DNA from 3 places in the Amycolatopsis japonica genome. Region 3 is predicted to be linked to each of the others. Evidence: riboswitches for the same ligand, from Rfam matches in the RefSeq annotation. Region 3 holds a riboswitch; each other region holds the start of a gene.

What was found. Region 3 has a riboswitch for cobalamin ahead of AJAP_RS12430 (ABC transporter substrate-binding protein). Riboswitches for the same ligand answer to the same signal wherever they lie in the genome.
Region 1: linked by a shared signal. The riboswitch ahead of AJAP_RS13200 (prenyltransferase/squalene oxidase repeat-containing protein) and the one ahead of AJAP_RS12430 (ABC transporter substrate-binding protein) in region 3 are both predicted to bind cobalamin.
Region 2: linked by a shared signal. The riboswitch ahead of metE (5-methyltetrahydropteroyltriglutamate--homocysteine S-methyltransferase) and the one ahead of AJAP_RS12430 (ABC transporter substrate-binding protein) in region 3 are both predicted to bind cobalamin.

The regions. Positions count from the first base shown of each region.
Region 1 covers NZ_CP008953.1:2,766,968-2,777,045, reverse strand. The annotation lists gene AJAP_RS13225 (ABC transporter ATP-binding protein) at 1-1,233, opposite strand, end outside; gene AJAP_RS13220 (energy-coupling factor transporter transmembrane component T) at 1,230-2,342, opposite strand; gene AJAP_RS13215 (hypothetical protein) at 2,342-3,265, opposite strand; gene AJAP_RS13210 (hypothetical protein) at 3,262-3,822, opposite strand; gene AJAP_RS13205 (hypothetical protein) at 3,827-6,262, opposite strand; cobalamin riboswitch at 6,330-6,443, opposite strand; cobalamin riboswitch at 6,511-6,659, shown strand; gene AJAP_RS13200 (prenyltransferase/squalene oxidase repeat-containing protein) at 6,692-7,699, shown strand; gene AJAP_RS13195 (helix-turn-helix transcriptional regulator) at 7,823-10,078, opposite strand, start outside.
Region 2 covers NZ_CP008953.1:5,261,878-5,271,955, forward strand. The annotation lists gene AJAP_RS24200 (ribonucleoside-diphosphate reductase subunit alpha) at 1-1,373, shown strand, start outside; gene AJAP_RS24205 (ribonucleotide-diphosphate reductase subunit beta) at 1,450-2,526, shown strand; cobalamin riboswitch at 2,609-2,831, shown strand; gene metE (5-methyltetrahydropteroyltriglutamate--homocysteine S-methyltransferase) at 2,931-5,204, shown strand; gene AJAP_RS24215 (cytochrome P450) at 5,343-6,788, shown strand; gene AJAP_RS24220 (putative bifunctional diguanylate cyclase/phosphodiesterase) at 7,023-8,834, shown strand; gene AJAP_RS24225 (peroxiredoxin) at 8,852-9,316, shown strand; gene AJAP_RS24230 (GNAT family N-acetyltransferase) at 9,303-9,833, opposite strand; gene AJAP_RS24235 (LCP family protein) at 9,997-10,078, opposite strand, start outside.
Region 3 covers NZ_CP008953.1:2,617,207-2,627,284, reverse strand. The annotation lists gene AJAP_RS12465 (RNA polymerase sigma factor) at 1-19, opposite strand, end outside; gene AJAP_RS45215 (fatty acid desaturase) at 35-1,447, opposite strand; gene AJAP_RS12455 (PucR family transcriptional regulator) at 1,578-2,825, shown strand; gene AJAP_RS12450 (NAD(P)/FAD-dependent oxidoreductase) at 2,944-4,125, shown strand; gene AJAP_RS12445 (GMC oxidoreductase) at 4,122-5,804, shown strand; gene AJAP_RS12440 (cation:proton antiporter) at 5,815-7,557, opposite strand; gene AJAP_RS12435 (class I SAM-dependent methyltransferase) at 7,777-8,493, opposite strand; cobalamin riboswitch at 8,543-8,697, shown strand; gene AJAP_RS12430 (ABC transporter substrate-binding protein) at 8,778-10,078, shown strand, end outside.

The DNA of each region.
Region 1 (10,078 bases), 150 kb from region 3:
GAGATCACGGGGATGCGACGCGGGATCGATGCCCGGAGCGAGCCTGTCGAGCAGTTCCCGGCACTTCCCCGGCTCCGCACCCGATTCCGCGTCGGCGGCTTCGCATTCGGCGGCGACGGTCTGCAGGTACAGCAGATCGCTCGCGGTCTGCGGCACCATCCCGACCAGGGCGCGTGCCGCGGCACTGCTCAGCGTCTTCGGGTCCTTGCCCTCGACGGTGACCTTGCCGCCCTGCCGCGGGCCGGAACCCTGCACCGCCCACAGCAGCGACGACTTGCCGGATCCGTTGCGCCCCATCATCGCCAGCACCTCGCCGGCGCGCAGGGCGAGATCGACCTCCCGCACCGCCACCTTCGGCCCGTAGCGCACGACGACGCCGGACGCGGCCAGCAGTTCTTCGCCCACGGTCGTGTTTCGCGCGGGCGGAGCGCCCAACGTCAGCGAAGAAGCGCGCCGCCGGGCATCACGGACCGACATCGGCAGCGGGTCCCAGCCCGCCAACCGTCCCAAGTGGACGATCGGCGGCGCGATGGGCATGTCCTTCAGCACTTCCGGTGGCGTTCCGTCGATCACCTCCCCGGTACCCGGTACGTGGATCATCCGGTCCGCGAACGGGATCACGCGTTCCATCCGGTGCTCGGCCATCAGCACCGTCGTGCCGAGGTCCTCCACCAACCTGGCCAGCGTCGCGAGCACTTCCTCGGCCGCCGTCGGGTCCAGCGCCGACGTCGGTTCGTCCAGTACCAGCACCTTGGGGTGAGTGGTGAGCACCGCGCCGATCGCCACCCGCTGCTGCTGCCCGCCGGACAGCGTCCGCAACGCGCGCCTGCGCAGTTCCGCGATGCCGAGGAGGTCGAGGGTCTCCTCCACCCGGCGTCGCATCACCTGCGGGCTCAGGCCGAGTTGCTCCATGCCGTACGCGAGTTCGTCCTCCACCGTGTCGGTGACGAAGCCCGCGAGCGGATCCTGGCCGACGACGCCGACCAGATGCGCGAACTCGCGCGGCGGCCGGGACCGCGTCGTCACGCCGTCGACGGACACCGTGCCTTCGAGGTGACCGCCGGTGAAATGCGGGACGAGACCGTTGATCGTGCCGAGCAGCGTCGACTTGCCCGCCCCGGTCCGGCCCGCGAACAGCACGAGTTCGCCTTCACCGATGGACAGCGTCACGTCGGACAGCACCGGTTCGGCGCGGCCGTGATAGGTGAAGGAAACGTGGTCCAGTTCGATCATGCGTGCACTTCTTCTTCCAGTGCGGCGTAAGGAGGTTCGGGGGCCGGGGTGAGGAACGCGGGCAGCACGCCGATCAGCACCCCGAGCAACGGCACCCACGACAGCGACGGCCAGGACAGGCCGATCAGCGACGGGTTCATGTTCATCGGGTTCACCTCCGACGTCGTGAACAGGACGGCCGCGACGGCGATCCCGCTGAGGGCGACGACGATCTCCGGCGGCTGCCAGCGATCCGGCCGGTAACGCGTGCGCCGGACGCGTTTGCCCGCCGACCGGAATCCGGCGAGTCCGATCACGACTCCGGCGGAAAGCACCGGTGCGGCCAGGTATCGGGGCGTCGAACCGTCCAAAGTGGCGTAAACACCGACGCAGACGCCGAGCAGGCCGATGATCATCAACGTGCCCGTGATCAGCCTGGCCCGCGCTTCGACCGTTCCCGCGCGGCCGTAGCCGCGTGAATCCATCGACGCGGCGAGCTGCAGCGAGCGGGAAAGCGCGTCCTCCAGTACCGGGATGAGGATGGTGTGCAGCGCCTTCACCTTCCTCTTCCCCGAACCGCCGCGCAGCCTGCGTGCCCGCCGGACCCGCAGCACACTCTCGGCGAGCTGCGGGAACACCGACAGCGCGACGATCACCGCCGTGCCCACCTCGTACAGCGCCGGCGGCATCGCCTTGAGCAGCCGTTTCGGGTTCGCGAGCGCATTGGCCGCGCCGAGGCAGATCACCATCGTCGCCAGCCGCATCCCGTCGTAGAGCCCGCCCAGCAACGATTCCGCGGAGACGTCGCCGAAGAGCCGGATGCCCGCCGCCCATTCCGGCAGCGGGATTTCGGGCAGCCGCAGGATGATCGTGGCCCCCTCACCGCCGCCGAACACGACACGGAAGAACACCCGGATCGCGACGATGAACGCGCCGAGGTACAGGTAGAGCCGGAACGCCAGCGCCCACGGCGCCTCACTGCGGCGGGCCACGACGACGTACCCCGCGACGGCCACGATGGTCAGCAGCAGCCACGGGTTCGTCGTGCGGGTCGCCGCGACGGCGAGTCCGAGCGCCCACACCCACCACGCGGCCGGGTGCAGATCGCGCGGCAGGAAGTAGGACGTCATCAAACTCCTTGTGCGCGTTTGCGTCTGCGTGCCATCAGGAATCCCGCCACGCACAGCGCGAGTACCACGGCTCCCGCGGCCCAAGGCGCCCAGCCGCCCGCTCCGGACTCGCGGTCGATCACCGCGTTGACGTCCTCGGCGTTCTCGCCGCCGGTGAACGCGACGTTCATCGACGGATCCTGCGCCTTCGGCCGTGCCGAAGCACTCGGGCGCGGTTTGGGCGGCGGCAGCGCGGCGGAACTCGGACCCGCGGCCGGACCTTCTCCGGCACCCGTCGTCGGCTGGGAGCCGTCGGCCTGCTGTCCGTTCCCCGACGGCGGTCGCTGCTGGCGCTCGCCGGGGTCACCCGTGACCGGCTTGGCCTCCTCGCGCGGCACACAGGGCTGGCTCTCCGTGCCGGGCCGTACGGCGGAGACCCGCGGGACCGGGTTGCTCTGGGTGGTGGCGTTCAAGGAGAACGACCAGCCTTCGAAACCGCCGGGGATGAAGTCACGGTTCTTGACGCCCCACTGGCTGTAGTCCCAGGCGCAGTTGTTCGAGGCGTGCCAGTAGGACCAATAGGCCTGAGCCGGAGGCGTGTCGACGCAAGGCTCACGGTAGTCACCGCGACCCGCGACGGGGACGGCCTCAGCCGCGGACGGGCGGTTCTCGACCCGGCAGACGAACGACTCACCCCAGCGCTGGACTCCGGCGATCTGGAAACCGGCGCCCTTGAGCGCGTCCAGCCCGGTGCCACGGGTGGTCTGGGGATTGCACCGCACGATGGTCGTGCCGCCGAGCTGCTGGAAGTCGACGACGACGGTGACCCCGGTGGCGTCCTTGCAGAACCCCGGATATCCCTTGCTCTGGTCGACCGCGTGCGCGGACGGCGCCGTGGCGGCGATCAGGAAGACCGCCGCCACCACGGGAAGGACCCTTTTCACGGGATGGCCGGGTTCCTCGGCGTGACGCCGGGCGGCGGGTTGGTGGTCGCGGACTTGTTCAGCGAGAACGACCAGCCCTCGAAACCGCCCGGGACGACGTTGCGGTTGAGGGCACCCGAGCTGCTGTAGGTCCAGGTGGAACCGGAACCGTCGGCGTTCCAGTAGCCCCAGTACGCGCCCGCGGGCGGGGTGGTGACGCACGCTTCCTTGTAATTCGGGTTGGTCGTCAGCGGGAGCGTCTCCGTCGCGGACGGGCGCCCTTCCAGACGGCAGACGAAAGCGAGCCCCCAGCGCGCGGTGCCGGCGACCGCGATCCCCGCGTCCTGCAACGCCTTGATCCCCGTGCGGGCGGTGCCCGGCGTGGCGTTGGGCGAGCAGCGGGTGATCGTCGGGGCGGCCAGCTCCTGGAAGTCGATCACGACCGTGACCCCGGTGCGCGCGTCGGCACCGGTGCAGATCCCGGCGTAGCCCTTCGTGGTGTCGACCGCGTTCGCGGGTGCGGCGGACAGCCCGATGAGTCCGATGAGGACGGTCGTGACGGCGAGCAGTCTCTTCATGGTGTTACCCCCTTTTCTTGGTGAAACGACGAAGTACGAAGACGAGCGCGATCGCGGTGGAGAGGAACAGCACGGCCAGCCCGGCGAGTCCCCAGATCAGCCATCCCGGCCGGTCGTCGGACTGGGCGGCGGCCAGCGCCGGTGTATCGGTGCCGGCGGTCAGCGGGAGCCGGATCGCGGGTGACAGCGGGGAATCCGCGGCGGTGAGCCAAGACCGGCCCGCGACCCCTTGTGCGGCGGCCGAACTGGTCGGGAAATCGGTCTCTCCCCCGGTTCCCTTGGCGAATCCGCCGTCCTGCTGGACGAGCTTGCCCAGCGAGCGCGCGGTTCCGCTCGCGTCGAGACCGGCGGTCTGCCGCGCGGCGGCGACGGTGGCGCTGAGCGCGATGTCCACCTCGCCGCCTTCTCCCGTCACCAAGCCCTCGCCGGTGGGCCGGACGCCGAGCGCGTCCACCGCGGAGACGAACGCCGACACGCGCCGTTCGGTCCAGCCGTCCGGGCGTCTGGTCGGCGGCGCGGCATCCGTGTGCGGACGGGCGACGAGCGCGGTGACCGCGGCGGCCGTCGCGGCGAGGTCGCCGGAACCGCATTCCGCGGTGTCGAGGTGCTTCGGGAAGGTCCCGTCCGCGCATTGGCGGGAGAGGAGCAGTTCGACCGCGGGGCCGGGATCGGCGGCGGTGGCGAGGACCGCCCAAGCGTGCCGCTCGACCGTCCGATCGGCGTCGGCGAACGATCCGGTGTCGGTGAATTCCCCGTCGGTACCGCGCAGTTTCACCAGATCGGCACGCAACGGACCGGCGACGTCCGACTTCGCGAATTCGGCGACGAGCACGAGTTTCGCGAGCGGTTCGGCGTACGACGCCTGACCCTGTTCGTACGGCGCTCCGTGCGCGTAGGCCTGCACGGCTTCGGGCTTCAGCAGGAACCGCGAAGCGCGGGCGACCGCGTCCGGCTGCTGGTCCAACGCCCGCAAGGCCAGCACCACGTCGGCGGTGGCGTCGTAGTCGACGTAGGTCTTGCCGTCCTCGGTGACCTCGACGTGGTCGCCGCCGACGAGCCGGTTCGTCAGGTAGGCCCCGAGGCGGACGGCCGGGGTCGCGGTGACCGGAGCGGCGATCGCCGCGACCGTCGACACCCGGGCGCCGGTGGACGCCTTGGGCGTGATGGATTTCTTGGGCTCAGGAGCGGGCTTGTGCGGCTGCGTCACAGGAGCCGGGGTTTCCGGGACGCCGGTGGTCGGCGGCAGGACTTCGCCCTTCGCAAGCGGGTAGAAACCGACCTGCGACAACCCGAGCGAAGCCTGGGCACTCGCGCGGATCCAGGTGTCGAGGCCGCTGATGCCGGAGGAACGCGCCGCCTCGTAGGAAGCCGGGTCGTAGGCGATCGCGCCGAGTTCGCCCGCGAGCTTGTTCCCGGAGTCGGCCGCGGCGTTCGCCTGCGCGGATTTGAGGAACCGCACGCCCTTGTCCACCGCCGCGTTCGCGCCGCCTGCGTCGACGAGCGCTTGGACGATCAGGCCGGTGCTGTTGGTGTTCGGCGCCTCGGTGCCGACGCCGCCACCCCAGCCGCCGCCGGGCGTCTGGTTCGCCTTGAGCCAGGAGACGGTCTTGGCGATCGGGGCGTCGAGACCGGCCGCGCCCGCCTTCTTCGCGGCCAGCATCGCCGAGAGGGCGAGCCCGGTGGCGTCACCGTCGGTCGGGGAAAGACCGAGCGGTTTACCCTCGTCGCAGGTCGAGACCTTGCGGCCGTCCGGAGTGACGTGGTCGCCGGTCTCCTTCGTCGGGATGTAGGAGAAGAGGACGCGGAAGTAGCCCTCGGAACACTGCTGGGTCAGCAGCCTGTCGATGGCGATCCGGTCGTTCTCTCCCACCACGGCGAGCCCGATCACGCCGAGCGCCTGGCCGAACATGTTCGCGTTGTTGCTCACCGCGTCGGCGAGGGCGGGATCCTTGGAGTAGTCGCTGACCCGGCCCTTGTCGGGGCCCTTGCGCATGATGGCCGCATGGGTCTCTGCGACCAGGTCGTAGCCGTCGAAGGCCCGCGGATTCCGGCCGGACACCTGGGCGGCGACCATCGTCTTCGCCACGGCGCCGCCGACGATGATCTTGTCGTATCCCGCGCCGGGGGCGAGCCCGTCCCAGGTGAAGTAGTCGGTGGCGTGACCCTGGTCGTCGAGGAACTTCACGATCGGCTCGGCCCGCGCGCCTTCGCCCGCGGCGTACATCGCGAAGAGCGCGTCGAGCATCAGGCCGTGGTCGGGCAGTGAGCCGCCGCTGGGGTTGTCGAATGTGCCGTCCGGCTTCAGCTTCGTCGCGAGCCAGCGGGAATTCACCTTCGCCGCACCGGGATCGTTCGCCGCCGTCGCCGTCCCGCTGAGCGGTGCGGCGATCATGGTGACGATGACGGCGAACGCCGACGCGGCCAGGTACCCGCGGCGCATGACTCCTCCTTGCGGCATGGCGGAGGACAGCGCGGGACGCCGCAGTCACCCCTGTTTATCGCGACAGTGGTTCGTACGTCCGCCCGTTCGGTATCCCGGCTCGCCCTGCGAAGGGCCCACGGTTGCGCGACAGCGCCGGATTTCGACCGGCTTCCCCGTCACGGGCGGCGGTGTTCTGTTGTCGAGCCAGCCGAGGTTAACACCTGTTCACCTCCGGTAGGTACCACCGGCCAGTCGGTCGTGAGGATCACATGGGCACCCGGCGGTATCCCGCACCCGACCGGGGTGAGAGTCTTCAGGCGCGGTCGTGGGGGAAGTCCGGTGAGAGTCCGGCGCTGTCCCGCAACGGTGTGCCTTCCAGGCGAGCCCGGTCACCCACATCGCACGGTGTCACCGACTCCTGTCGTGGAAATGCGGGAAAGGGTTCTCATGAGACGTTTGGTTTTCGCTGTCGCCCTGCTGTGCGGCATCGGGCTGGTCGCCGCTCCGGCGGCGGCCGCGGCCACCCACGACAAGGCGGACGCCGCCGCCGGCTGGCTCGCCAGGCAGATGACCGACGGCGAACGGTTCGAGGCCGACTTCGGCGGCCAGAAGTTCCCCGATCAGGGCCTGACGATCGACGCGATCTTCGCGTTCGCCGCGGCCGGCGTGTCGGACACGAACGCGGGCAAGGCGATCGCCTGGCTCGCGAAGCCGGAGGTCACCACCGGCTACGTCGGGGGCGGCACCGAGGCCTATGCGGGCGCGCACGCCAAACTGATGCTCGCCGCGCAGATCCGGGGCAAGGACCTGGCGTCGTTCGGCGGCGTCGACTTGAAGGCGGGCCTGCTTTCGCTGCTCACGCCGTCCGGCCGGTTCTCCGACCGATCCGAGTACGGCGACTACTCCAACGCCCTCTCGCAGTCGCTCGCCCTCCTGGCGCTGGACCGCACCCCGGGCGGCGCCCCGGCGTCGGCCGTGACGTTCCTCGCGGGCACCCAGTGCGCGGACGGCGGTTTCCCGCAGAACTTCGGCGAAGCGACGTGCACGAGCGACGTCGACGCGACCGCGACGGTCGTCCAGGCCTTGCGCGCCGTCGGTGACCCGGTGAACGCCCGCGAGGGCACGTCGTGGCTGGTCACGAAGCAGCACGCGAACGGCGGCTTCGGCGTCGGCGCGAACGCGCCCAACGCCAACAGCACCGGCCTCGCCGCGGAAGCGCTGGCCGGTCATCGTCCCGCCGCCGCGGTCAAGGCGCGGGAATTCCTGCGGTCGCTGCAGACCGGCTGCGCCGGCGCCGAGGCCGACCGCGGCGCGATCGCCTACGACGCCACCGGTCCGAACCCGACGACCGCCCCGCGCGCGACCGCGCAGGCGATCCTCGGTCTGGCCAGGGTTCCGCTGAGCGACCTGCACGGCGGTGGCCGTCCGCAAGCCCCGGTCCTCGCCTGCCCGTGAGGTGAGACCGTTCCCGTAGTTCGCGTGATTGAAGACCGAACTCGCGTGATTGAAGGCGGAACTCACGTGTTACGCCTCCAATCACGCGAGTCACGCCTCTGAGCACGTGAGTCACGGGCAGCGTCACTCGCCGGTGGCGACGCGGCGCGCGAGTTCCACGCGGGACCGCACCCCCAGTGCGGTGAAGATGTTCCGCAGGTGGTGGTCCACCGTCCGGTGGCTGATCACCAGCCGCCGCGCGATCTCCTTGTTCGTCTCCCCCGCCGCCACCAGCCGGGTGATGGCGTCCTGCTGCGGCGTGAGGCCGGCGAGCGATCGGTGCGGAGCGTCGACGGTCTCGCCCGCCGCCCGCAGCCCGGCTCGGGCCCGTTCGGCGAACCGGGTCGCGCCGACGTTTTCGAAGCCGCGCAAGGCATCGCGGAACTGGTCGCGGGCGTCACGGGTCCGGCGATGCCGCCGCAACAAGGTGGCGTATGCGAACCTGGTCCTGGCGAGTTCCACCGCGCCGCCCGCCCGCCGGTGCGCCTCGATGGCCGACTGGAAATGTCGTTCCGCCACACCGGGATCCGACGCCATCAGCGCGTGACAACGGTGGCTCAACGCGAGCCAGCAGGGTTCCGCCCCGGCCAGCGTCCAGCGGTCGAACACCTCCAGCGCGGCACGGGCGCGTTCGGGACGTCCGGCACAGACAGCCGCCTCGACGAGTTGCGGTGTGGCCAGCACGCGGATCACCGGCTGGTCGCCGGAGACGCCCGAAGCGAGATCTTCAAGTCTGCTCAGCGCGTCGTCGGGCCGGTCCTCGGCCAGGTCCAGGCAGGCGTACGCCCACGCGGCGACGGCGGCGGGCCTGCCGAGCCCACGTTCGGCGATGCCCTCGGCCGCCTCGTCCAGCTCCGGCGCACGGTCGCCGAGGAGCGCGGCGGCCAGCCCCAGCAACGTCAGGTGTTCCATCCGCAGGTTGTGGGGCGCGCGCAGGCCGTCGCGGGACGCCGCCCGCGCACACGGGATCCGGTCGAGCGCGATGGCCGAAAGCGCAAGATAGATCAGCGCCCACGGCAGTTCGGCGTGGCGTTTGCCGAGCCGCGCGCGGCTCACCGCGGCCGCCGCGTACTCATGTGCCTGTTCCGCGTGCCCGCGGGCGAAGGCCGCTTCGGCGGCCCAGACGGCTCCGGCGACGTCGGTGTCGGCCATCCCCTTGGCGACGGCTTCCTCCAGCGGGACGACGGCGGCGTCGTGCCGACCGGCGTAAACCGACGTCAAACCCTGGAAATGCGCGAAGGCCAGCCCTTCTCCGGCCGGGACCGTCCGCGCCAAAGCCCGGTAGCCACCGAGGTCGCCGCCGAGCCTCCGCGCCTCGCCCGCCAGCAGCAGCGCGGCGGCCGGATCGGGCAGCAGCCGCGCCGCCGTGCCGAGTTCGTGGGTGGCGACGGCGGGATCGCCGTCGCGCAGCTCGATCTCCCCGTGCAGCAACGCGACCGCGCCCGGTTCGGCGTCGGCTCTGGACAGCAGCAGCCGCGCCCACCCCGGTCTGCCCGCCTGCCAGGCCGCGTCCGCCGCCGCCAGCAGCCGGGCCGCCCGCAATCCCGGATCGGCGGTCAGCGCGGCGGCGCGTTCGAGATGCCGTGCCGCCGCCGCGTGATCCATCGCGGGTGCCGCGGCGAGCGCGTCCGCGAGTGGCTCGGACGGCGTGGCAGTCGCCATCGCGCGATGCCAGAGCGCGTCCGGCCCCTCCTCGACCGAGGCCAGCCGCGCGTGCGCCGCCCGCCGGTCGGCCGGTGAAGCCGCCGCGTACCAAGTCGCCTTCCGCGCGGAAAAGTCCATACAGGTGCCGAGAAAACGCAGACGCTCGTCGAGCGGCATCGCGTCGAGCTCGGCCGTGTACCGAGGCAGCCGGTCACGCAGGATCGGCGAAACCGGCTCCCGTCCGGCCGCCTGCGCGGACGTAAGCGACGCCGCCAGTGCGACCAGATCGGCGGGGTTCCCGTCGCCCAGTTCGACCAGCTGCGGGCGTACCCCGGCGGGCACACCGTGGTCGCGCAGCACTTGATCGGCGGCGGATTCGCTCAACGGTGGCAGCTCGACGGAGTCGAACTCGTCCGATCCGGATCGCGACGCGAGCACCATCCCGACCGGCGCGCCCGCCAACCGCCGGGCGGCGAAACCCAGTGCCGCCAAGGATTCCTGGTCGATCCAGTGCGCGTCGTCGACCCAGCAGATCGTCGGAGCCGAGACGGCGCCGAGCCGGTCTCGCGCTTCCGCGCCGCTGGAGACCGACGCGCCGAACATCCGCTGCAGGGCACCGTACGGCAGCGTGCTTTCCGCCCGCAGGCCCCGCACCCCGACGAGCCGGACGCCGAGGGTGGCGCGCAGCTCGGCGAG
Region 2 (10,078 bases), 2.6 Mb from region 3:
TGACCATGCTGTTCGAGACCGGCCACCCGTGGATCACCTTCAAGGACCCGTGCAACCTGCGTTCGCCGCAGCAGCACGTGGGTGTCGTGCACTCGTCCAACCTGTGCACCGAGATCACCCTGAACACCACCACCGACGAGGTCGCGGTCTGCAACCTCGGCTCGGTGAACCTGCTCAAGCACGTCACCCCCGAGGGCCTGGACACCCAGCGCCTCGAGAAGACCGTGCGCACCGCGGTCCGCATGCTCGACAACGTGATCGACATCAACTTCTACACGATCCCGGAGGCGCGCCGCTCCAACCTGCGTCACCGCCCGATCGGCCTCGGCCTGATGGGCTTCCAGGACGCGCTGTTCGAGATCGGTGTCCCGCTGTCCTCGAACGAGGCCGTGCAGTTCGCGGACACGAGCATGGAGCACATCAGCTACTACGCGATCTCGGCGTCGACCGACCTCGCGGAGGAGCGCGGCCAGTACCAGACGTTCGAGGGTTCCTTGTGGAGCAAGGGAATCCTGCCGATCGACTCGATGCAGCTGCTCATCGACGCGCGACAGGGCGACGCGCTCGACGTCGACACCTCGTCCACTTTGGACTGGGCGCCGCTGCGTGAGCGGGTCAAGACCGTCGGCATGCGCAACTCCAACGTGATGGCGATCGCGCCGACCGCGACGATCTCCAACATCTGCGGCGTCGGGCAGTCGATCGAGCCGCTGTTCCAGAACCTGTTCGTCAAGTCGAACATGTCCGGCGACTTCACCGTGGTGAACCCGCACCTGGTCCGCTCGCTCAAGGAGCGCGGGCTGTGGGACGAGGTCATGGTTTCGGACCTGAAGTACTTCGACGGCAGCCTCGGCCAGATCGACCGCGTGCCGGACGACCTGAAGGCGCTGTACGCGACCGCGTTCGAGATCGAGTCCAAGTGGCTGGTGGACGCCGGTTCGCGGCGCCAGAAGTGGATCGACCAGGCCCAGTCGCTGAACCTGTACATCGCGGCGCCCAGCGGCCGCAAGCTCGACGAGCTGTACCGCTACGCCTGGCACAAGGGCCTCAAGACCACGTACTACCTGCGGGCCCGGTCCGCGACGCACGTGGAGAAGAGCACCCTGCGCGGCACCGACGGCAAGCTGAACGCGGTCTCGGCCACCCCGGCCCCCGCCGCACCCGCTTCGCCGAAGCCCGCCGCCGCCCCGGCTCCCGCCGCTTCGCCCGCGCCGTCGGCTTCCGCCGCGGTTCCGGCCGTGCCGGTGACCGCTCCTGCCCCGGCCGCCAAGCCGGAGCCGAAGGAGATGCCGAAGGTCTCGGACGTCGACTTCGTCGCCACCGAAGGCGCCGCCTGCCGGATCGACGACCCCGACTGCGAAGCCTGCCAGTAAGACATCGTCGTGAGTGGCGATTCGGGTTCTGACCCGAATCGCCACTCACGGCCCCCGACTCGTGAAGTGAGCTTTCATGACCACCTTTGACGCCTCCGCCGACGCCACGGGCCTCGGTGAGATCGAAGTCGGCGCCGCCCGCATCAACGTCGACGACAAGCGGATGATCAACGCCCGCGCCGACGTCAACCAGCTGCTGCCGATGAAGTACACCTGGGCGTGGGAGAAGTACCTCGCCGGCTGCAACAACCACTGGATGCCGACCGAGGTCGCCATGCAGGCCGACATCGCGCTGTGGAAGTCGCCCGACGGCCTCACTGAGGACGAGCGCACCATGCTCAAGCGCAACCTCGGCTTCTTCGCCACCGCGGAATCGCTGGTGGCCAACAACATCGTGCTCGCGGTGTACCGGCAGATCACCAACCCCGAATGCCGCCAGTACCTGCTGCGCCAGGCGTTCGAGGAGGCCGTGCACACGCACACCTTCCAGTACATCTGCGAAAGCCTCGGCCTGGTCGAGGGCGAGCTGTTCAACATGTACCGCGAGGTCCCGTCCATTTCGGACAAGGACGCGTGGGCGCTGAAGTACACGCAGAACCTGGAGAACCCGGACTTCGAGACCGGCACCCCGGAAGCCGACCAGAACTTCCTGCGTGACCTCGTCGCGTTCTACGTGATCTTCGAGGGCATGTGGTTCTACACCGGTTTCGCGCAGATCCTCTCGCTCGGCCGCCGGAACAAGATGATCGGTATCGCCGAGCAGTACCAGTACATCCTGCGCGACGAGTCGATCCACCTGAACTTCGGCATCGACTGCATCAACCAGATCAAGATCGAGAACCCGCACCTGTGGACCGAGGAGTTCCAGGCGGAGATCCGGACGATGCTGACCGAGGCGTGCGAACTCGAGGTCGCCTACGCCCGCGACACCATGCCGCGCGGCATGCTCGGGCTCTCGGCCGAGCTGATCGAGCAGTACATGCACTTCATCACCGACCGGCGGGCGCAGCAGATCGGCCTCGCGCCGATCTTCGGCGAGACCGAGAACCCGTTCCCGTGGATGTCGGAGGCGATGGACCTCAAGAAGGAGAAGAACTTCTTCGAGACCCGCGTCATCGAGTACCAGTCCGGTGGCGCCCTCGACTGGGACTGATCGCCCGTCCGTAGTACATGAAGGCCCCCTTCCTTGCGCCTAGGTACAGGAAGGGGGCCTTCATGTACTTCTCCTTCGCGGTACGCTCCGGAGTGCTACTGGTTCGCCCGGCCTCCCAGGCCGGTCGAGGTAACAGGGAACCCGGTGCGAATCCGGGACTGCCCCGCAGCGGTATGTGGGAACGAAAGCCGTCACCGTGCGAGACACGGTAAAGCACTGGGACATGGCGCCCCGGGAAGCGACGGCCGGTAGGAGCGAGCGAGTCGCCCACGAGTCCGAAGACCTGCCCGTGGTACGCGCGCCGACGGCGTGCGTGAGTCCGGGCCTCGTGGGATGGGCACGACCGAACGGCGGTCACTCCTGCGCGCTCCGGGCTCCGACGACAAGCTCGCGAGGAGAGAGCTGTGACCGAAATCGGCACGACAGTGCTGGGCTACCCCCGGATCGGACCGGACCGGGAACTCAAGCGTTCACTCGAACGCTACTGGGCGGGCAGGATCGGCGAGGCCGAACTGCTCGGCACCGGCCGCGCACTGCGCACCCGCGCCTGGCGGGAACTCAAGGACGCGGGACTGGATTCCGTCCCCTCCAACACGTTCTCCCATTACGACCAGGTACTCGACACCACCGAGCTGTTCGGAGCGCTGCCGGAGCGCTTCACCACGCTCGGCCTCTCGCCGCTCGACACCTACTTCGCCGCCGCGCGCGGGGTGCAGGACGCGCCGGCGATGGAGATGACGAAGTGGTTCGACACGAACTACCACTACATCGTCCCCGAACTCGGTCCGGAAACGACGTTCTCGCTCACCGGCACCAAACCGCTGGACGAGTACCGCGAAGCCCGCGCGATCGGCGTCGAGACCCGGCCGGTGCTGGTGGGCCCGGTGACGTTCCTGCTGCTCGCGAAGCCGGCCGGGACGGCTCCGGAGGGCTTCCGTCCGCTGGAGCTGCTCGACAACCTTCTCGACGGCTACGTCGAACTACTGCGCCGTCTGCACGACGAAGGCGTCGAGTGGGTCCAGTTCGACGAGCCCGCCTTCGCCGCGGATCGCAGCGAACGGGAACTCAACGCGCTCATCCGCGCCTACCACCGGCTCGCGAAGGAGACCGCGCGGCCGAAGATCCTGGTCGCCGGGTACTTCGGCGGGCTCGGACGCGGACTCGGCGTGCTCGCCCGCTCCCCGATCGACGCGATCGCCGTCGATCTCGTGTCCGATGAGTCCTTTGTGGACGCCGTCGCCGCCGAACCCGCCTTGCGGGACAAAGAGGTTCTGGCCGGTGTCGTGGACGGGCGCAACGTCTGGCGCACGGATCCGACCCGCGCGCTCAGCCGGGCGGCGACGTTGCTGGGCACTGCGAAGTCGGTCAGCGTGTCGACGTCCTGCTCGCTGCTTCACGTGCCCTACGACGTCGAACGGGAGGACGGGCTTCACCCGCGGCTGAAGGGCTGGCTCGCTTTCGCCAGGCAGAAGGTCGACGAGGTCGTTCTGCTCGGCCGCGCGTTGAAAGAAGAGGAAGTCGACCTCTCCGCCGCCCGCGCCGCGGCCACGGATCGCGCGACGGCGGCCGATCTGGCCGACAGCGGGGTCCGCGCCCGGCTGGAGGCGCTGCGGCCGGAGGACACCGTCCGCTCCCCCTATGCCCGGCGGGCGGCGGCTCAGCAGGCCGCGTTGAACCTGCCGCCGTTGCCGAGCACGACGATCGGCTCGTTCCCGCAGACCACCGACGTCCGCAAGGCGCGGGCCGCGCACAAGGCGGGTTCGCTGGACGACGCGGGCTACGAAGCCGCGATGAAGGCGGAGATCGAGCGTGTCGTCCGGCTGCAGGAGAACCTCGGCCTCGACGTGCTGGTGCACGGTGAGCCCGAGCGCAACGACATGGTGCAGTACTTCGCCGAGCGGCTGGCCGGGTTCGCGGCCACCGACTTCGGCTGGGTGCAGTCCTACGGTTCGCGCTGCGTCCGGCCGCCGATCCTGTACGGCGACGTCTCGCGTCCGGAGCCGATGACCGTCGAGTGGGCGCGCTACGCCCAAGGCCTGACCGGCAAACCCGTCAAGGGCATGCTGACCGGACCGGTGACGATCCTGGCGTGGTCGTTCGTCCGCGACGATCAGCCGCTGGGCGAGACCGCCCGTCAGGTGGCGCTGGCCATCCGCGACGAGGTGCACGACCTGCAGGAGGCGGGCATCCGCGTCATCCAGGTGGACGAGCCGGCGTTGCGGGAGCTGCTCCCGCTGCGCGCGGCGGCGCACGAGGCGTACTTCGCGTGGGCGGTTTCGTCGTTCCGGCTGGCGACTTCCGGGATCGACGACGCCACGCAGATCCACACGCATATGTGCTATTCGGAGTTCGGTGAGGTGGTCAAGGCGATCGACGCGCTCGACGCCGACGTCACCAGCATCGAGGCCGCGCGGTCGAAGATGGAGGTCGTCACCGATCTCGGCGCGGCGGGCTTCGGCCGCGGCGTCGGGCCGGGTGTCTACGACATCCACTCGCCGCGCGTCCCGGGCGTCGAGGAGGTCAGCGGCCTGCTGCGGACCGCCGTCGGCGCCGTGCCCGCCGAGCGGATCTGGGTCAACCCGGACTGCGGCCTGAAGACCCGCGGCTACGCCGAGGTCGAACCGGCCCTGCGGAACCTGGTCGCGGCGGCCCACACGGTCCGCTCCGAACTGGCCTGATCGGTCCGTGAAGGCCTCCTTGAGGGACCCTGGGTCCCTCAAGGAGGCCTTCACGGAACTTCCATCGAGGTATTGTCAAGGCGTCAATAAGGGTGCGATGGTGGAGCGGTAACCGGTCTCAGCGGGGAGATGGTCACCATGGCGAACGCCGTCGAAAAGGTCACCGGGGCGCTGCGCGAGCGGGTTCCGCCGCTCACCTCGATCCCCCTGCCGCGTTCGGTCGACCAGCGCTGGCTCGGCGCGACCTGGCCGGTCCGCGAACTCGCGCCCGCCCCGCCTGGTCTCAAACCCGTCCTCGGCGACGAGGGCCCGCCGGTCATCGGGCACGCGCTGGACTTCATGCGTTTCGGCATCGAGTTCGGCCTCAAACGCTACGAGACCTACGGACCGGTGTCGTGGATGGGCGCGTTCGGGCGCCGCATCGTCGCGCTCACCGGGCCGGAGGCCACCCAGATCGCGTTGGTGAACAAGGACAAGGCCTTCTCCCAGGAAGGCTGGAAGTTCTTCATCGAGCAGTTCTTCGACCGCGGCCTGATGCTGCTCGACTTCGGCGAGCACCATCTGCACCGCCGGATCATGCAGGCGGCCTTCACCCGGCAGCGGCTCACCGGTTACGTCGACCAGATGGGCCCGGCCCTGCGCGACGGCATCGCCGCGTGGGCCGACCGGCCGAACCCGCGGATCTACTGGTCCCTCAAGCAACTCACGCTCGACGTCGCGACACGTGTGTTCATGGGCATGAGTTCCGGCGACGACGCGGCCGCGATCAACCGCGCGTTCGTGAATTCCGTGCGCGCGGGCACGGCCATCGTGCGGTTCCCCGTTCCCGGCGGCCGCTGGGCGGCGGGATTGCACGGCCGCAAGGTCCTCGAACGCTACTTTTCGGCGAACCTGCCCGCGAAACGGGCGAGCGACGGCGACGACCTCTTCACCGCGTTGTGCCACGCCACCACCGAGGACGGCGACCGCTTCACCGACGCCGACGTCGTCAACCACATGATCTTCCTGATGATGGCCGCGCACGACACATCGACGATCACCAGCGCCGCCGCCGTCTACCACCTCGCCAAGCACCCGGAGTGGCAGGAACGCGCGCGCCGGGAGTCGCTCGCGCTCGGCGACGACGTACCCGACATCGAAGCGCTGGAGACCCTGACGACGCTGGACCTGGTGATCAAGGAAGCCCTGCGCCTGGTGGCCCCGGTTCCTTCCCTGACCAGGAAAACCGTTAAGGACACCGAGGTTCTCGGGCATTTCATTCCCGAAGGGACACTCGTCGGGGTTTCCCCGACCGTCAACCATTTCTCGCCGGAGCACTGGACGGATCCGATGCGGTTCGACCCGGACCGCTTCGGCGAGGATCGCCGCGAGGACAAGTCGCATCGCTACGCGTGGATGCCGTTCGGCGGCGGGGCGCACAAATGCATCGGCCTGCATTTCGGGACGTTCGAGGTGAAGGCGCTGCTGCACGAGATGCTGCGGGCGTATCGATGGTCGGTCCCGGAGGGCTACACCGCGCGCTGGGATTACGTGTCGCTGCCCGTGCCGGCGGACGGCCTGCCGGTCCACCTGACGCCTCGGTGAATCCATGCCCACGATCGAGCACTCTTGGTAACTTCCGGTCACCACTCGTGTAGCAGCGATCACCCTTTCAGCCGGTAGACACCCCGGATCGCGCATGGTGCCGTGGCACTACACCCGGTCGGCTCATACCTAGTGTGGGTCCGTGGGCTCGGACACCCGGTCTGAGCTGGCCATCAACCGCGCATGAAGAGGTGAAGTGTGCCCGAACCTGGTTCCGCGCCAGGGTTGGTGGACGTGGCCCGGAGATGGGCCGAGACGCTCGCTGACACTAAAGGAGTATCGCTTCCCAAGGAGCAACTCGAACGGTTCCTGCTCGGCGTCGCCGAGGACGCCGTCCGTGCCGAGCCCGAGCATCAGCCGGCTCTGCAGCGCTTCTCCAAGCTCTACTCCGCCTCTCCCATCGGGATCGCCCTCGCCGACGCCAACGGCACCATCGTGGAGGCGAACGCCGCGCTCGGCCGTCTGCTCGGCTGTCGTCCCTCCTCACTGCGCGGCCGGGAGATCCCCGACCTCGGCTCCGCCGAACACGACGTCGCCCGCCTGCGGAACGCGCTCGCGCAGCTCATGACGCACGGCCGGCCGACCCAGCAGGAACGCCTGCTGCTGACCCACAGCGAGGAAGGCCCGCTCTGGGGCGACGTGACCCTGACCGATCTCCCCGGTGACCGGCCCGGTACGACCTATCCCGTGCTGATGGTCGCCGACGCCAACGAGATCCACCTGCTGCAGGAACAACTGCGGCACCAGAACGTGCACGACGTGCTGACCGGCCTGCCCAACGCCACCGCGTTCGGCAACGCCCTCGAAACCGCGCTCGCCGGTTCCGGCGGCGAGCAGGTCGCCCTCGTCTATCTCGACATCGACGGCTTCAAGGTGATCAACGACGGGCTCGGCGCCGGCATCGGTGACCAGGTGCTGCGCGGCGTCGCGACGAAGCTCAGGTCCGTGTTCGCCGGCAGGCACGAGGGTGCCGTCGCCCGGTTGTCCGGGGACGGGTTCGCCGTCCTGCTGCGCGGCGATTTCACGCCGCCGCAGGTGATCGCCCTGGTCGAGCAGGCGCTGGAAGAACTCGCCGAACCGATCTACCTCGGCGGGCACGGGATCGGGGTCAGCGCGAGCGCGGGTATCGTCGTCCGCCCGGTCGCCGACGGCGGCTCCGAAGACCTGTTGCGGGCCGCGGAAATCGCCCTGCACCGCGCCAAGGAGGCGGGCAAGGCGCAGTGGATGCTGTTCGACCCGGAGCTCGACGCGCGTGACCGTGGCCGCTACCAGCTCGGCGCGGTCATCGCGGGCGCATTGGAGAACGGCGAATTCTCGCTGATCTATCAGCCGACGGTGAAGCTCGCGAATCCCGACCAGCTGGCGGCCGTCAACGCCGGGCTGCGCTGGAGCCATCCGGAGAAGGGCGAACTGGACTCCGACGAGTTCTATCCGCTGGCACAGATCACCGGGATGACCATCCCGCTCGGCCGGTGGCTGCTGGCCGAATCGCTCGCCGCCACCGCGCGATGGCGGAGCAGGTTCGGCGACGCCGCCCCCGACGTCTGCGTGCGGCTGCCGACCCGGCTGGCCATCGAGCCCGATCTGGTCCTGCTGGTCAAGGAACAGCTCGACCGGCACAACCTGCCCGCACAGGCGCTGCGGCTGTGCACGGACCGCGATTCCGTGCTCGACGCGAGCGGCGAGGTGCTCGATTCCTTCGCCGTACTGGCCGATCTGGGCGCACAGCTCGTGCTGACCATCTCCGGTTCGGACGATCTGGAGCTCATCCCGCGGCACGGGCTGCCCGTCCGCCATGTGATCCTGTCCGGCCCGGTCGTCGACGCGCTGGCCGACGGCGAGAACGATGCCGACGTCCGCCATCTGTGCCAGCTGGTCGCCAGGGCCAAGGAGCTGAAACTGCGCATCGGCGCGGAAGGCGTCCACAGCCACGAACAGGCCGAACGGCTGCGGCGGTACGGCGTCCTCGCGGCGCGGGGTTCGTTCATCGCGGATTCCGCGACCGGGGACGAGGTCGACGAGCTGATCGAACGGCACGCCCACTGACGTGACAGGATCGCTCCATGGACCAAGGTGACCTCGCCCCGGACTTCACGCTGCCCGATGACAAGGGCGAAGACCGCACGCTGTCGGACTTCCTCTCGTCCGGTCCGGTGGTGCTGTTCTTCTACCCCGCCGCGATGACCAGTGGCTGCACCGCGGAGAGCTGTCATTTCCGCGACCTGGCCGCGGAATTCGCCGAAGTGGGCGCGCATCGCGTCGGCATCAGCCCGGACGCCGTCGCCAAACAGCAGGAGTTCTCCACCAAACACGGCTTCGACTATCCCCTGCTGTCCGATGTGGACGGTGTGGTGGCGAAACAGTTCGGCGTCTGGCGCAAATTCAGCCCGCTGCACGCCAAACGGCACACCTTCGTCATCGACACCGACCGCAAGGTGCTCGAAGTGATCAAGAGCGAGCTGAAGTTCACCGTGCACGCCGACAAGGCGCTCGCGGCCCTGCGCGAGCGCAAGACTAAGGACGCTTGAGCCGCCAGAACCGGTCGACGCCCGCGCAGGCGGGGGCGTGCGGCGGTTCGGCGGGCTCCTCGCCGACCATCGTGAACCCCAGCCGCGCGGGTACGGCGCCGCTCGCGAGGTTCTTCTCGTCGTGCCGGATCTCGACCTCCGGCGCGCCGAGCCGGAAGGCCTCGTCGGCCAACAGCTTCGCGGCCCTGGTCACGAAGCCGCGGCCGGTGTGGTGCCTACCGAGCCAGTAGCCGATCTCGATCCGGTCCGGATGCGTGATCATGCCCGCGCCGCCGACGAGATCCTCCCCCGCGAGGATCGCGAAGTCGTAGGTCTTGCCGTCGGCCCAGTTCTTCGCGGACCGCTCCAGGAAGTCGGCGGCTTCACGGCGGCCGTAACCGTAGGTGGCCCAGATCATCCAGGCGCCGAGGTGCTCGGCGGAGTCGCCCGCGACGGCGGCGAGGGTTTCGAGCTGCTCGGGCTTCCAGCGGCGCAGGGTGACGACTTCGTCGGCGAGGGTTTCGGCGGGCGCTTCCATCCGCCCATGGTGACGCGCCTCGGCTCCGGGCGCCTCCGGTTTTCGGCGCCGAACGGGTTTCGCGGGTGCCCGGAGCACGAGGCCCCCGAACGCTATGAAAGGTCCTTTCCTTGCAAAATTTGCAAGGAAAGGACCTTTCATAGCGCCTGAAGTGACCCGAGGATCAGGTCAGAATCGCGCTGTCCGGGATCTCCGTGTCGTTCTTCAACGCGTCGAACAGCAGCTTCGACTTCGTCTTGTCCCAG
Region 3 (10,078 bases):
AGGCCGCTTGATCGGTCATCCGCGCGGTCGCATGTCAGACCACCTCGCGGCGGACCGGCACGAAATCGATCTTGTCGCGGACACCGCAATCCGGGCAGGTCCAGTCGTCGGGGATGTCCGACCAGGCGGTGCCGGCGGCGAACCCTTCGAGCTCGTTGCCTTCGACGACGCTGTAGGTGTAGCCGCATCCCGGGCATCGGGCGGCGTCGACCTCGTCGGAGAGCGTGGTGACAGTGTCCGAAAAGGACATTTCCCGGTCGTCGAAGGTGGCGGGCGGGTATTTCTTCAGCAACGAGGCCAGTTTTCCCGGCTGGACGTTCGCCTGGCGGAGGTCGCCGTCGAAGTGGCGGACCACGCGCGGGTCCATCACCCTGCGGAACAACGGCGGGACGAGCGCGACGATCATCATCCCGGTGTATCCGGTCGGCAGCACCGGGCTTTCCTGGAAATCACGCAGGGTCTGGAATCGCCGGGTCGGGTTCGCGTGGTGGTCGCTGTGCCGTTGCAGGTGGTACAGCAGGACATTGGTGGCGACGTTGTTCGAGTTCCACGAATGCGACGGCGTCACGCGTTCGTAGCGCGACTTCGCGCCGTTGGTGACCTTCTTGCGGAGCATCCCGTAGTGCTCCATGTAGTTCACGATTTCGAGCAGCGAAAACCCGAAGACGGCCTGGATGACGAGATACGGCAGGATGCCGAAACCCAGCCACGCGATCAGCACTCCCCACAGCGCCGCGCTCATCAGCCACGCGTTCAGCACGTCGTTGCCCAGGTGGAACGGGTGACTTCCCTTGCGGGCGTAGCGTTTCTTCTCGACGCCCCACGCGCTGCGCACCGATCCGAAGACCGTGCGCGGCCAGAACCGGTAGAAGCTCTCCCCCAGCCTGCTCGACGCGGGATCCTCCGGGGTCGCGACGCGGACGTGGTGCCCGCGATTGTGCTCGATGTAGAAATGACCGTAGAAGCATTGCGCCAGCGCGATCTTCGCCGCCCAGCGTTCCACGTTCTCGCGTTTGTGCCCCAGTTCGTGCGCGGTGTTGATCCCGATACCCGCCACCGTGCCGAGTGTGACGGCGAGACCGATCTTGCCGAACACGGAGATGCCGTCGCCCGAAAGCACCCACGCCCCCACCACGAAACCCGCGTACTGGAGCGGCAGGAACAAATACGTGATCCACCGGTAGTAGCGGTCCTCTTCGAGTGCCTCCATCACCTCGTCCGGCGGATTGGTGTGGTCGTACCCCGCCAGGAGATCGACGAGAGGCACGAGAACGAGGATGACGAACGGGCCCAGCCAGAGGACGACGCCCGCCCCGGTCGCCGCGTGGAGCCCGATCGCGGCGAAGGGCAGCAGCGGCACCACCAGCCCGAGCAACCACAGGTAACGCTTCCGGTCGTGCCAGGTGGCGGCTCCGTTCTCCGCCCCGGCGAGGTGGTACTTCTTCATCGCAGCCTCCGAATCCGTGTTCCTGGGACGGTAGGAAGCCGGACGGCGCGGATCACTGTGCGCTGAACCGAAAGCGGCCGCCCGCTTGGGTCCACGGCACCAACGGCCCCGAGCGCGTACGGTGCTGCCTGTGACGTCAACGGCCGCCGACACCCTGGTCAAGGTCGCGGGCTCGGTGCTGACCGAGGTCGCCGCCCTGCGCGATCGGATCGTCGAGGAGGTCTCCGGCGAGCTGCCGGAGCTGGCGCAGGACGCGCAGGCGAGGGACCTCCTCGTCAGCACGGTGCGAGAGAACCTGATCGCCGCGCTGGGCGTGTTCGGCGGCGCCACGCGCCGGGTCGACGTCGGCGCGCCCCCGGTCGCGCTGGAGTTCGCCCGGCGGCTGGCGCAACGAGGCGTCCCCATCACCACGATGCTGCGGGCGTACCGGCTCGGCCAGGCCGCCTTCCAGCAGGAGATGATCACCCGGATCGCGGCCGAACCGGTGAGCGCCGGGGACGTCGCCGTCGCCGCGACCGAACTGTCGTCGGTCGCCTTCGGCTACATCGACAAGATCTCCGAGGAGGTCGTCGAGGCCTACCAGCTGGAACGCGACACCTGGCTGCGCAACCGCAACGCGAACCGGCTGGCGAAGGTCCGGACCGTCCTGTCCGGCAAGGCCGTCGAAAGCGGCGAGATCGAGAAGGCGATCGGATACGTCCTCTCGGATCGGCACGTCGGTGCCGTGCTGTGGTGCGGGCCGGACGTCGACGAGGGCGCCCGGCTCAGCAGTCTCGAACGGCACGCCGGTCTGCTCGCCACCGCGGCGGGCGGCCGGGTGCCGCTGGTCGTGGCGCCGGACGCGTCCACGGTCTGGGCCTGGTTCCCGGCGTCGTCGATCGATCCGGACCTGGTGACGCGCGTCCTGGACGGCTCGCCGGAGCCGGTCCGGGTGGCGCTCGGCGACCCCGCGAGCGGGCTGGACGGTTTCCGCGGCACCCATCAGCAGGCCCTTCAGGCGCAGGCCGTCGCGCTGATGGCGGGCGACGGCCTGTCCCGGTCCGTGACCACGGCGTCCCAGCTCGGCCCGCTGGCCCTGGTGGCCGCCGACACGGCCGCCGTCGCCACCTGGGTGCGGACGGTGCTCGGCGCGCTGGCCGACGACGACGAACAGCATCGCCGCATGCGCGAGACGGTGTGGGCCTATCTGTCCAGCGGCAGCAGTCTGATGCTGGCCTCTCAGGAGCTCCACCTGCACAAGAACACGATCCAGTACCGGCTCCGCAAGGCCGAACAGGCGCGGGGCAGACCGCTGTCCGAGGGCCGCATCGACGTCGAAGTGGCGTTGCTGGCGTGCCGTCTGCTGGGCACCGCCGTCCTGCGCCCGGTCGGCGACTGACCGCGGTTTTGTGCGCCGGGCACAGTCCGGCCGGCCATTCCCGGTCCGCGGACCGATGCCCGGCCGCGCCACGCGGCGAAGACTCCTCGCAACGGACACCGTCAGCGAGGACTGAGCCATGGACAAGGCAGGACTGGTCGTAGTCGGAGCATCACTGGCGGGCCTGCGCGCCGCCACCGCCGCTCGCCGGGCGGGCTACGACGGACCCGTCACGCTCATCGGCGCCGAACCGCATCTTCCCTATGACCGGCCGCCGTTGTCGAAGGCGTTCCTCACAGACCCGGATCGGACGCCGCCCACGCTCGCGAGTGCCGAGGCGCTCGCCGACCTCGATATCGACGTCCGGCTCGGCGAAGCGGCCACCGGACTGTCCACAGAGGACCGTGAAGTCCTGATCGGAGGGACCGCCGTCCCGTTCGGATCGCTGATCATCGCCACCGGTGGCGCCGCGATCCCCTTGCCGGGACACGGGGTGCACACCCTCCGGACGCTGGACGACGCGCGCGCCATCCGGGCCCGGCTCGCCACGACGTCCCGCGCCGTCATCGTCGGCGGCGGGTTCATCGGCGCCGAGATCGCCACGGCCCTACGGGAGCGGGGCGCGGCGGTGACGATCGTGGAGGCGGCCGAGGTTCCCCTCGTGCGTGCCGTCGGCCCGCGCATGGCGGCCGCGCTCGCGGGGCTGCACGCCCGCAACGGCGTCGATCTGCGGCTTTCCACGGCGGTCCGTGCCATCACCCCGGACGGCGCGGGCAGCAAGGTGGCGTTGTCCGACGGCGGTGTGCTCGACGCGGACCTGGTGATCGCCGGTATCGGCGCCCGCCCCTCGGTCGGCTGGCTCGAGGGCTCCGGCGTACCGCTGGGAGACGGCGTGCTGTGCGACCGGACGCTGTGTGCCGCCCCGGGGATCTACGCCGCGGGCGATGTCGCACGCTGGCACAACCCGCTGTTCGAGACCACGATGCGGCTGGAGAACTGGACGTCCGCTTCGGCGCAGGCGGAGGCGGCCGCCCGTAACGCCGTCGCCCCCGGTAAAGCGACGCCGTTTTCGGCCGTTCCGTACTTCTGGTCCGACTGGTACGGCAAGCGGATCCAGATGGTCGGCGTCGCGGCCGACGACGTCGACCTGTTCGGCGATCCCGAAGACGAGAGCTGGCTGGCGCTCTACCGCTCGGGCGATCGGCTCGTCGGCGCGCTCGCGGTGAACCAGCCCGGCCGGATCATGAAGTACCGGGCGCACATCACACGCCGCTCGTCGTGGCGGGACGCCGCCGACCTCGCCAAGGCGGTCGCGCGATGAGCCCCGTGGACGTGCTCGTCATCGGTTCCGGATTCGGCGGCTCGGTGAGCGCCCTTCGCCTGGCGGAGAAGGGATATCGCGTCACGGTGCTGGAAGCCGGCCCGCGCCGCACCGAGGAGACGCTGCCCAAGACGTCCTGGGACGTGCGCAATTTCCTGTGGGCGCCCCGGCTGGGCTGCTACGGGATCCAGCGCATCCACCTCCTGCGCGACGTCGTGATCCTCGGCGGCGCCGGGGTCGGCGGCGGTTCCCTCAACTACGCCAACACCCTGTACGAGCCGCCCGCGCCGTTCTTCGAGGATCCTCAGTGGGCCCACATCACCGACTGGCGGACCGAACTGAAACCGCATTACGACCAGGCTCGTCGCATGCTGGGTGTCACGCGGAACCCGACCGTGACGGCCGCCGACGAAGTACTGCGCGAGGTCGCCACCGACATGGGCGTCGGCTCGTCGTTCCGGCTGACGCCCGTCGGCGTCTTCTTCGGTGACGAAAGGACTCCGGCGGGCAGTGTCGTGCCGGATCCCTACTTCGGCGGGGCCGGGCCGGAGCGCCGGACCTGCACCGAATGCGGCTCCTGCATGACCGGCTGCCGGGTCGGCGCCAAGAACACGCTCGACCGCAATTACCTGTACCTCGCCGAACGGCTGGGCGCCGAAGTCGTGCCGATGACCACGGTGCTCGACGTCCGCCCCGCCCCGGAGGGCGGCTACGTCGTCCGTACCGTGCGGACCGGCTCCTCGCCTCGCCGCCGCAAGAACGTGCGGACGTTCACCGCCCGCGAGGTCGTCTTCAGCGCGGGCACGTACAACACCCAGAAGCTGCTGCACCGTGCCCGCGCCACGGGTGCGCTGCCGCGGCTGTCCGCGAGCCTCGGCAGGCTCACACGGACGAACTCGGAATCCATCCTCGGTGCCAAAACGAAGCGGAAGGACGCCGACTTCACCCGGGGCGTCGCGATCACCTCGTCGATCCACCCCGACGCGCACACCCACGTCGAGCCGTGCCGCTACGGCAAGGGCAGCAACGCCATGTCGTTGCTGCAGACCGCGCTCACCGACGGCGGGAAACGCGTCCCGCGCTGGCTCACCTGGCTGGGCACGCTGGTGCGGGATCCCCGCAACGTCACGTGGTTCTCGCCGCGGCGCTGGTCCGAGCGCACGATCATCCTGCTGGTGATGCAGACGCTCGACAACTCCATCACCGTATCCGGCCGTCGCACCCGCACCGGCCGCCACAAACTGGTTTCGGGGCCGGGACACGGCGAACCGAACCCGACCTGGATCCCGGCGGGCAACGACGCCGCGCGCCGCGTCGCCGAGAAGATCGACGGCATCGCGGGCGGGACGACCGGCGAGATCCTCAACATCCCGATGACCGCGCATTTCATCGGCGGCTGCGCCATCTCCGACGATCCGGGCCGTGGCGTGATCGACCCGTACCACCGGGTGCACGGCTACGACGGCCTGCACATCGTCGACGGATCCACCATCTCGGCGAACCTCGGCGTCAACCCTTCCCTCACCATCACCGCGCAGGCGGAACGGGCCATGGCGTACTGGCCCAATCGCGGCGACGCCGACCCCCGGCCGCCGTTGGGCGAGGCCTACCGGCGGATCGATCCGGTGCCGCCGCGGAATCCCGCGGTCCCGGCCGGTGCTCCCGCCGCCCTGCGGTGACGTGATCCGGTCAGGAGATCGGCCGGTCCGCCAGCTGTTCGAGCCTGGCCATCTCGACGTCGAGGGCGGTCTGGGCCCGGCTCAGCGCCTCGGAGCTGTATGCGCCGCTCGACCGGGCGTGCTGGAGACGTTCGGACTGTTCGGTCAGGACCCGTAGGCGCAGCCGCAGGTACTGCTCGATCTGTTCCGGGGCCGGGCGGTCGCCCGGTGACGCGGGCGGGACGCGTACGTCCGAGCGCACCCGGTCCACGACCCGGTCACCGAAGGGCCCGTTGCCGGGATCCTCCAGGCCGGGATCGTCCAAAAGGGACGTCGCCGCGTCGGCCAGTTCGGTCGTGAGCCGGACGTACTCGCGCCGCAACCGGCCCGGGTCCTCCGACGGCACCCGCGCCGCGCGGATCACCGCGGGCAGCGTCATTCCCTGGACCAGCAGCGTCGTGGTCGCCACGACGTAGGCGATCAGGACCAGCAGGGCGCGGTCCGGCGTGTCCTGCGGAAGGGTCTGCGCCGCCGCGAGGGTGATCGCGCCGCGCATTCCCGCCCAGCCGAGCACCACGCCACCGCGCCAGCCCAAGGTCTCGGTGAGCCGGAACTCGACGTCGGCGGCGGCCCGGTCGAGCCGTTTCCGGAAATGCGCCACCCGCCTCGGTGACGCCTTGTCCAGCCGTTCGGTGACGGCGGGATTCGACTCGTCGCCCCGCAGCACCGCCTGCGTCGTTTCCAGCCGGGGCTTGAACCGAGCGGCCTTCCGCTGCTCGCGGTACAGGCCACCGACCAAGGGCCCGACGAAGACGATGCGCGCGACGATGACGAGCGCCGACGCGGCCAGCCCGATGCCGAGCGCGCGCCACACGCTCGAACCGTCGTCGTGCACCTCGTCGATGAGGGTTTTGACGCTGAGTCCCATGAGCAGGAACATCGCGCTTTCCAGCAGGAAGGCCGCGGTGCGCCAGTTGACGGCCTCGGCGAGCCGATCCGTCGCGCGCAGATGCCGCGGGGCGAGGTGACCGGTCACGAGGCCGGCGACGACGACCGCGAGCACGCCGGAGGCTCCGGCCTCTTCGGCGGGCAGGAACGCGATGAAGGGGACCACGAAGGAGATCGCGGTGTTGAGCACGGCGTTGCCCAGCAACGCGCGCACCCGGACGTTGACGATCCCGACGAGCAGCCCGATCCCGACCGCCACGACGACCGCGAAGACGAACTCCCCCACGATGCCCCAGACGGACACCGACCCGGCGACCGCGGCGACGGCCGACCGCAGCAGGACGAGCGCGGAGGCGTCGTTGACGAGTCCTTCGCCTTCGAGCACGGTCAGCAGCCGGGGCGGGAGGCCGAGCCGCCGTCCCACGGAGGTCGCGGCGACGGCGTCGGTGGGGCTGATGACCGCGCCGAGCGCGAACGCGGCGGGCCAGCCGATGTCCGGGATCAGCTCGTGGAACAGCCAGCCCGCGCCCAGGGTCGTCCCCACCACGAGCAGCACCGCGAGACCGGTGATCGGCCGGATGTTCCGCCGGAAATCGACCACCGGCATGTTCACCGCCGCCGAATACAGCAGCGGCGGGAGCACGCCGGCGAGGATCAGCTCGGGTTCGACCTCGGGATGCGGGACGCCGGGAAGGAAGCTCAGGCCGATACCGGCCACCACGAGGCTCAGCGGAGCGGCCACGTTGAGCCGTTCGGAGAACGCGGCCACCAGGACGATGCTGACGACACCGAGGACGACGACGAGGGTCAGGTTCACCGGGTTCACGTGTCCTCTCGCCGGTCAGTGGCTTGCCGTGTCCATTGGACACGAGGCCGGCGGACCCGCAAGTCGGAGCCGGTCAGTGCGGTGGCGACCGACAGGGTGAAGGGGACCTTCCCCTCATCGCACGAGCGGAAAGTCCCCTTCGCCCCGGCCTGCGGTCCTCATGGGTGGCAGAGTCCGAGCAGGTGTTGCGAAAGCCACTTTCACAACATCCGGAGCCGGTCAGCGCAGCGCCGCCAGGACGTAGTCGTCGCCGGACTGCCACACCGGGGCCACCTCCGCGAACCCCGCCGCTCGAAGCAGCCGGGTGTGCTCCTGCGGGCTGAGCCGGTTGCCGTAGCCGGTCGAGATGCCGCGCAACTCTTCGGCCGTGAAGCGCTCCCGCAGTGCGGGATCCGCGGCCACCGCCGCCCACCAGGTCTTCCAGTCCTCGTTGGCATGGACCCCGGCACGGGCCGCCCTGCGCTCCTTGACGACTTCGGCGAGCTCGCGGATGGCCGGTTGCTCGTCGTAAAGGTGGTCACCGTTCACAAGCGCTCCGCCCGCCCTCAGCGCGACGGCGAGGTCACGGTAGACCTCGGCGAGCCGCTCGGGGCGCAGCCAGTGCAACGCGGTCGTCGAGACGGCGGCGTCGACAGGCCGCCACTTCAGCCAGCCGCTCTCGGCGAGATCGGCCCGGACGTACTCGATGTCGCTCCGCTCCGGCCGGGTCGCGCGGGCGAGGGCGAGCAGGAACGGGTCGTCGTCGAGGCCGACGATCCGTGCGTGCGGTAACCGCCGGGCGAGCCTGGTGGTCAGCGAGCCGGGGCCGCAGCCTAGGTCCAGCACCAGCGGCTCGGCGACGTCGCGGCAGACGTGTTCGACGACGTCGATCACCACGGTGAAACGTTCTTCACGGTCGGCGACATAGCGTTCCTGCTGCACGTCCCACCGGCGCACCCAGTCCGCCGCGAGCTTTCGTCCACCGGCCTCCCCTTCGTGATCTTGATCCTGTGTAGCACACGCCGGTCATGGGTTACCGTGTGCGCCACAACGTAAGAAGGTGCCCGTCGGGGGAAGCCGGTGTGAATCCGGCGCTGACCCGCAACCGTGATCGGCCGCCGAGCCGTGAGCCGGACTGCCCGCCGGACACCGCCAACCCCAACTGTCGTGGAGTGCGGAGCGGGGTCCCGTTCACGTGCGGTCGCGCGCCCGGGACAGTGCTCGACGTCCCGGAGGTCCCTATGACGCGTCATCCGCTCACCCGTCGGAGACTGCTCGCGCTGGCCGCGCTCACGCCGTTGGCCGCCTGCGGGACCGCGCCCGCGGACACGGGCCGGTTGCGAGTGGCGTTCGCCGCGGGCGGGTCGAAGGAAACCCTCGACCCGTCCCAGGTTTCGCTCTTCGTCGACCAGGCGCGGGCCAAGGCGCTCTTCGACACGCTGGTCGCCTACAACGCCGACACCTCCTTGCGGCCGCGGCTGGCCGAGTCCTGGGAAAGCGACGCCGCCGGCACGCGCTGGCGGATCCGGCTGCGGCAGGCGGCCTTCCACGACGGTCGTCCGGTCACCGCGGACGACGTGCTCTACAGCTTCCGGCGGATCGCCGATCCCGCGCTGGCTTCCTCGTCGCGGCAATACTTCGCGAAGGTGGACTTCGCCCGCAGCAAAGCGGTGTCCCCCAACGAAATCGAGCTGACGCTGACCGCGCCCGACTTCGAATTCCCGTCGGGCTGGGGCGCTCCCGGCGCGGAGATCGTGCCCGCCGGGACGACGGACTTCACCGCGCCGGTCGGCTCGGGGCCGTTCCGTTTCGTCTCGTTCACCCCCGGCGGCGCGGCGGTGTTCCGCAAGAACGAGTCGCATTGGGACGGCGCGCCGAGTATCGACGAGCTGGAATTCGTGCCGGTCAACGAAGAAACCGCGCGCGTCAACGCGTTGCTGTCCGGGCAGGTCGACTACGCACACGACCTCGCGGCCGGAACCGCGGCACGGCTGGCGGGCGACGGACGCGTTTCGCTGCTCGAAGCCAAGGGCACGACGATGCAGGGCATGATGCTGCGCCTGACGCAACCCCCGTTCTCCGACCAGAGACTGGTGCGCGCCGTACTGTCCGGAGTGGACAGAGAGGCCCTGAATCGCGTCGCGCTGGCCGGGCGCGGGGAGATCGGCAACGACCTGTTCGGCAAGGGACTTCGCGGGTATGCCGCGGACATCCCCCAACGCCGCCGCGATGTGGACCTGGCCCGGTCGCTCGTCCGCGAGGCGGGCGCGGAAGGGCTGGCCTTCGCCGTCGAGACCAGCGACGTCGACCCGGGTTTCGCCACCGCGGCCACGCTGATTTCCCAGCAGCTCAAGGAGATCGGTCTCGCCGCCACCCCGAACACCCGCGCATCGAGCACCTATTTCAGCGAGGTCAAGACCAAGGGCGTCGCCGCGCTCACCCGCACGGCCACCCTGCCCGTCCCGACGTTCCTCAACCAGCGCTTCCGCACGCGCGGCTCGAACAACGTGAACGGCTTCGGCTCGCCGGAGTTCGACGCGCT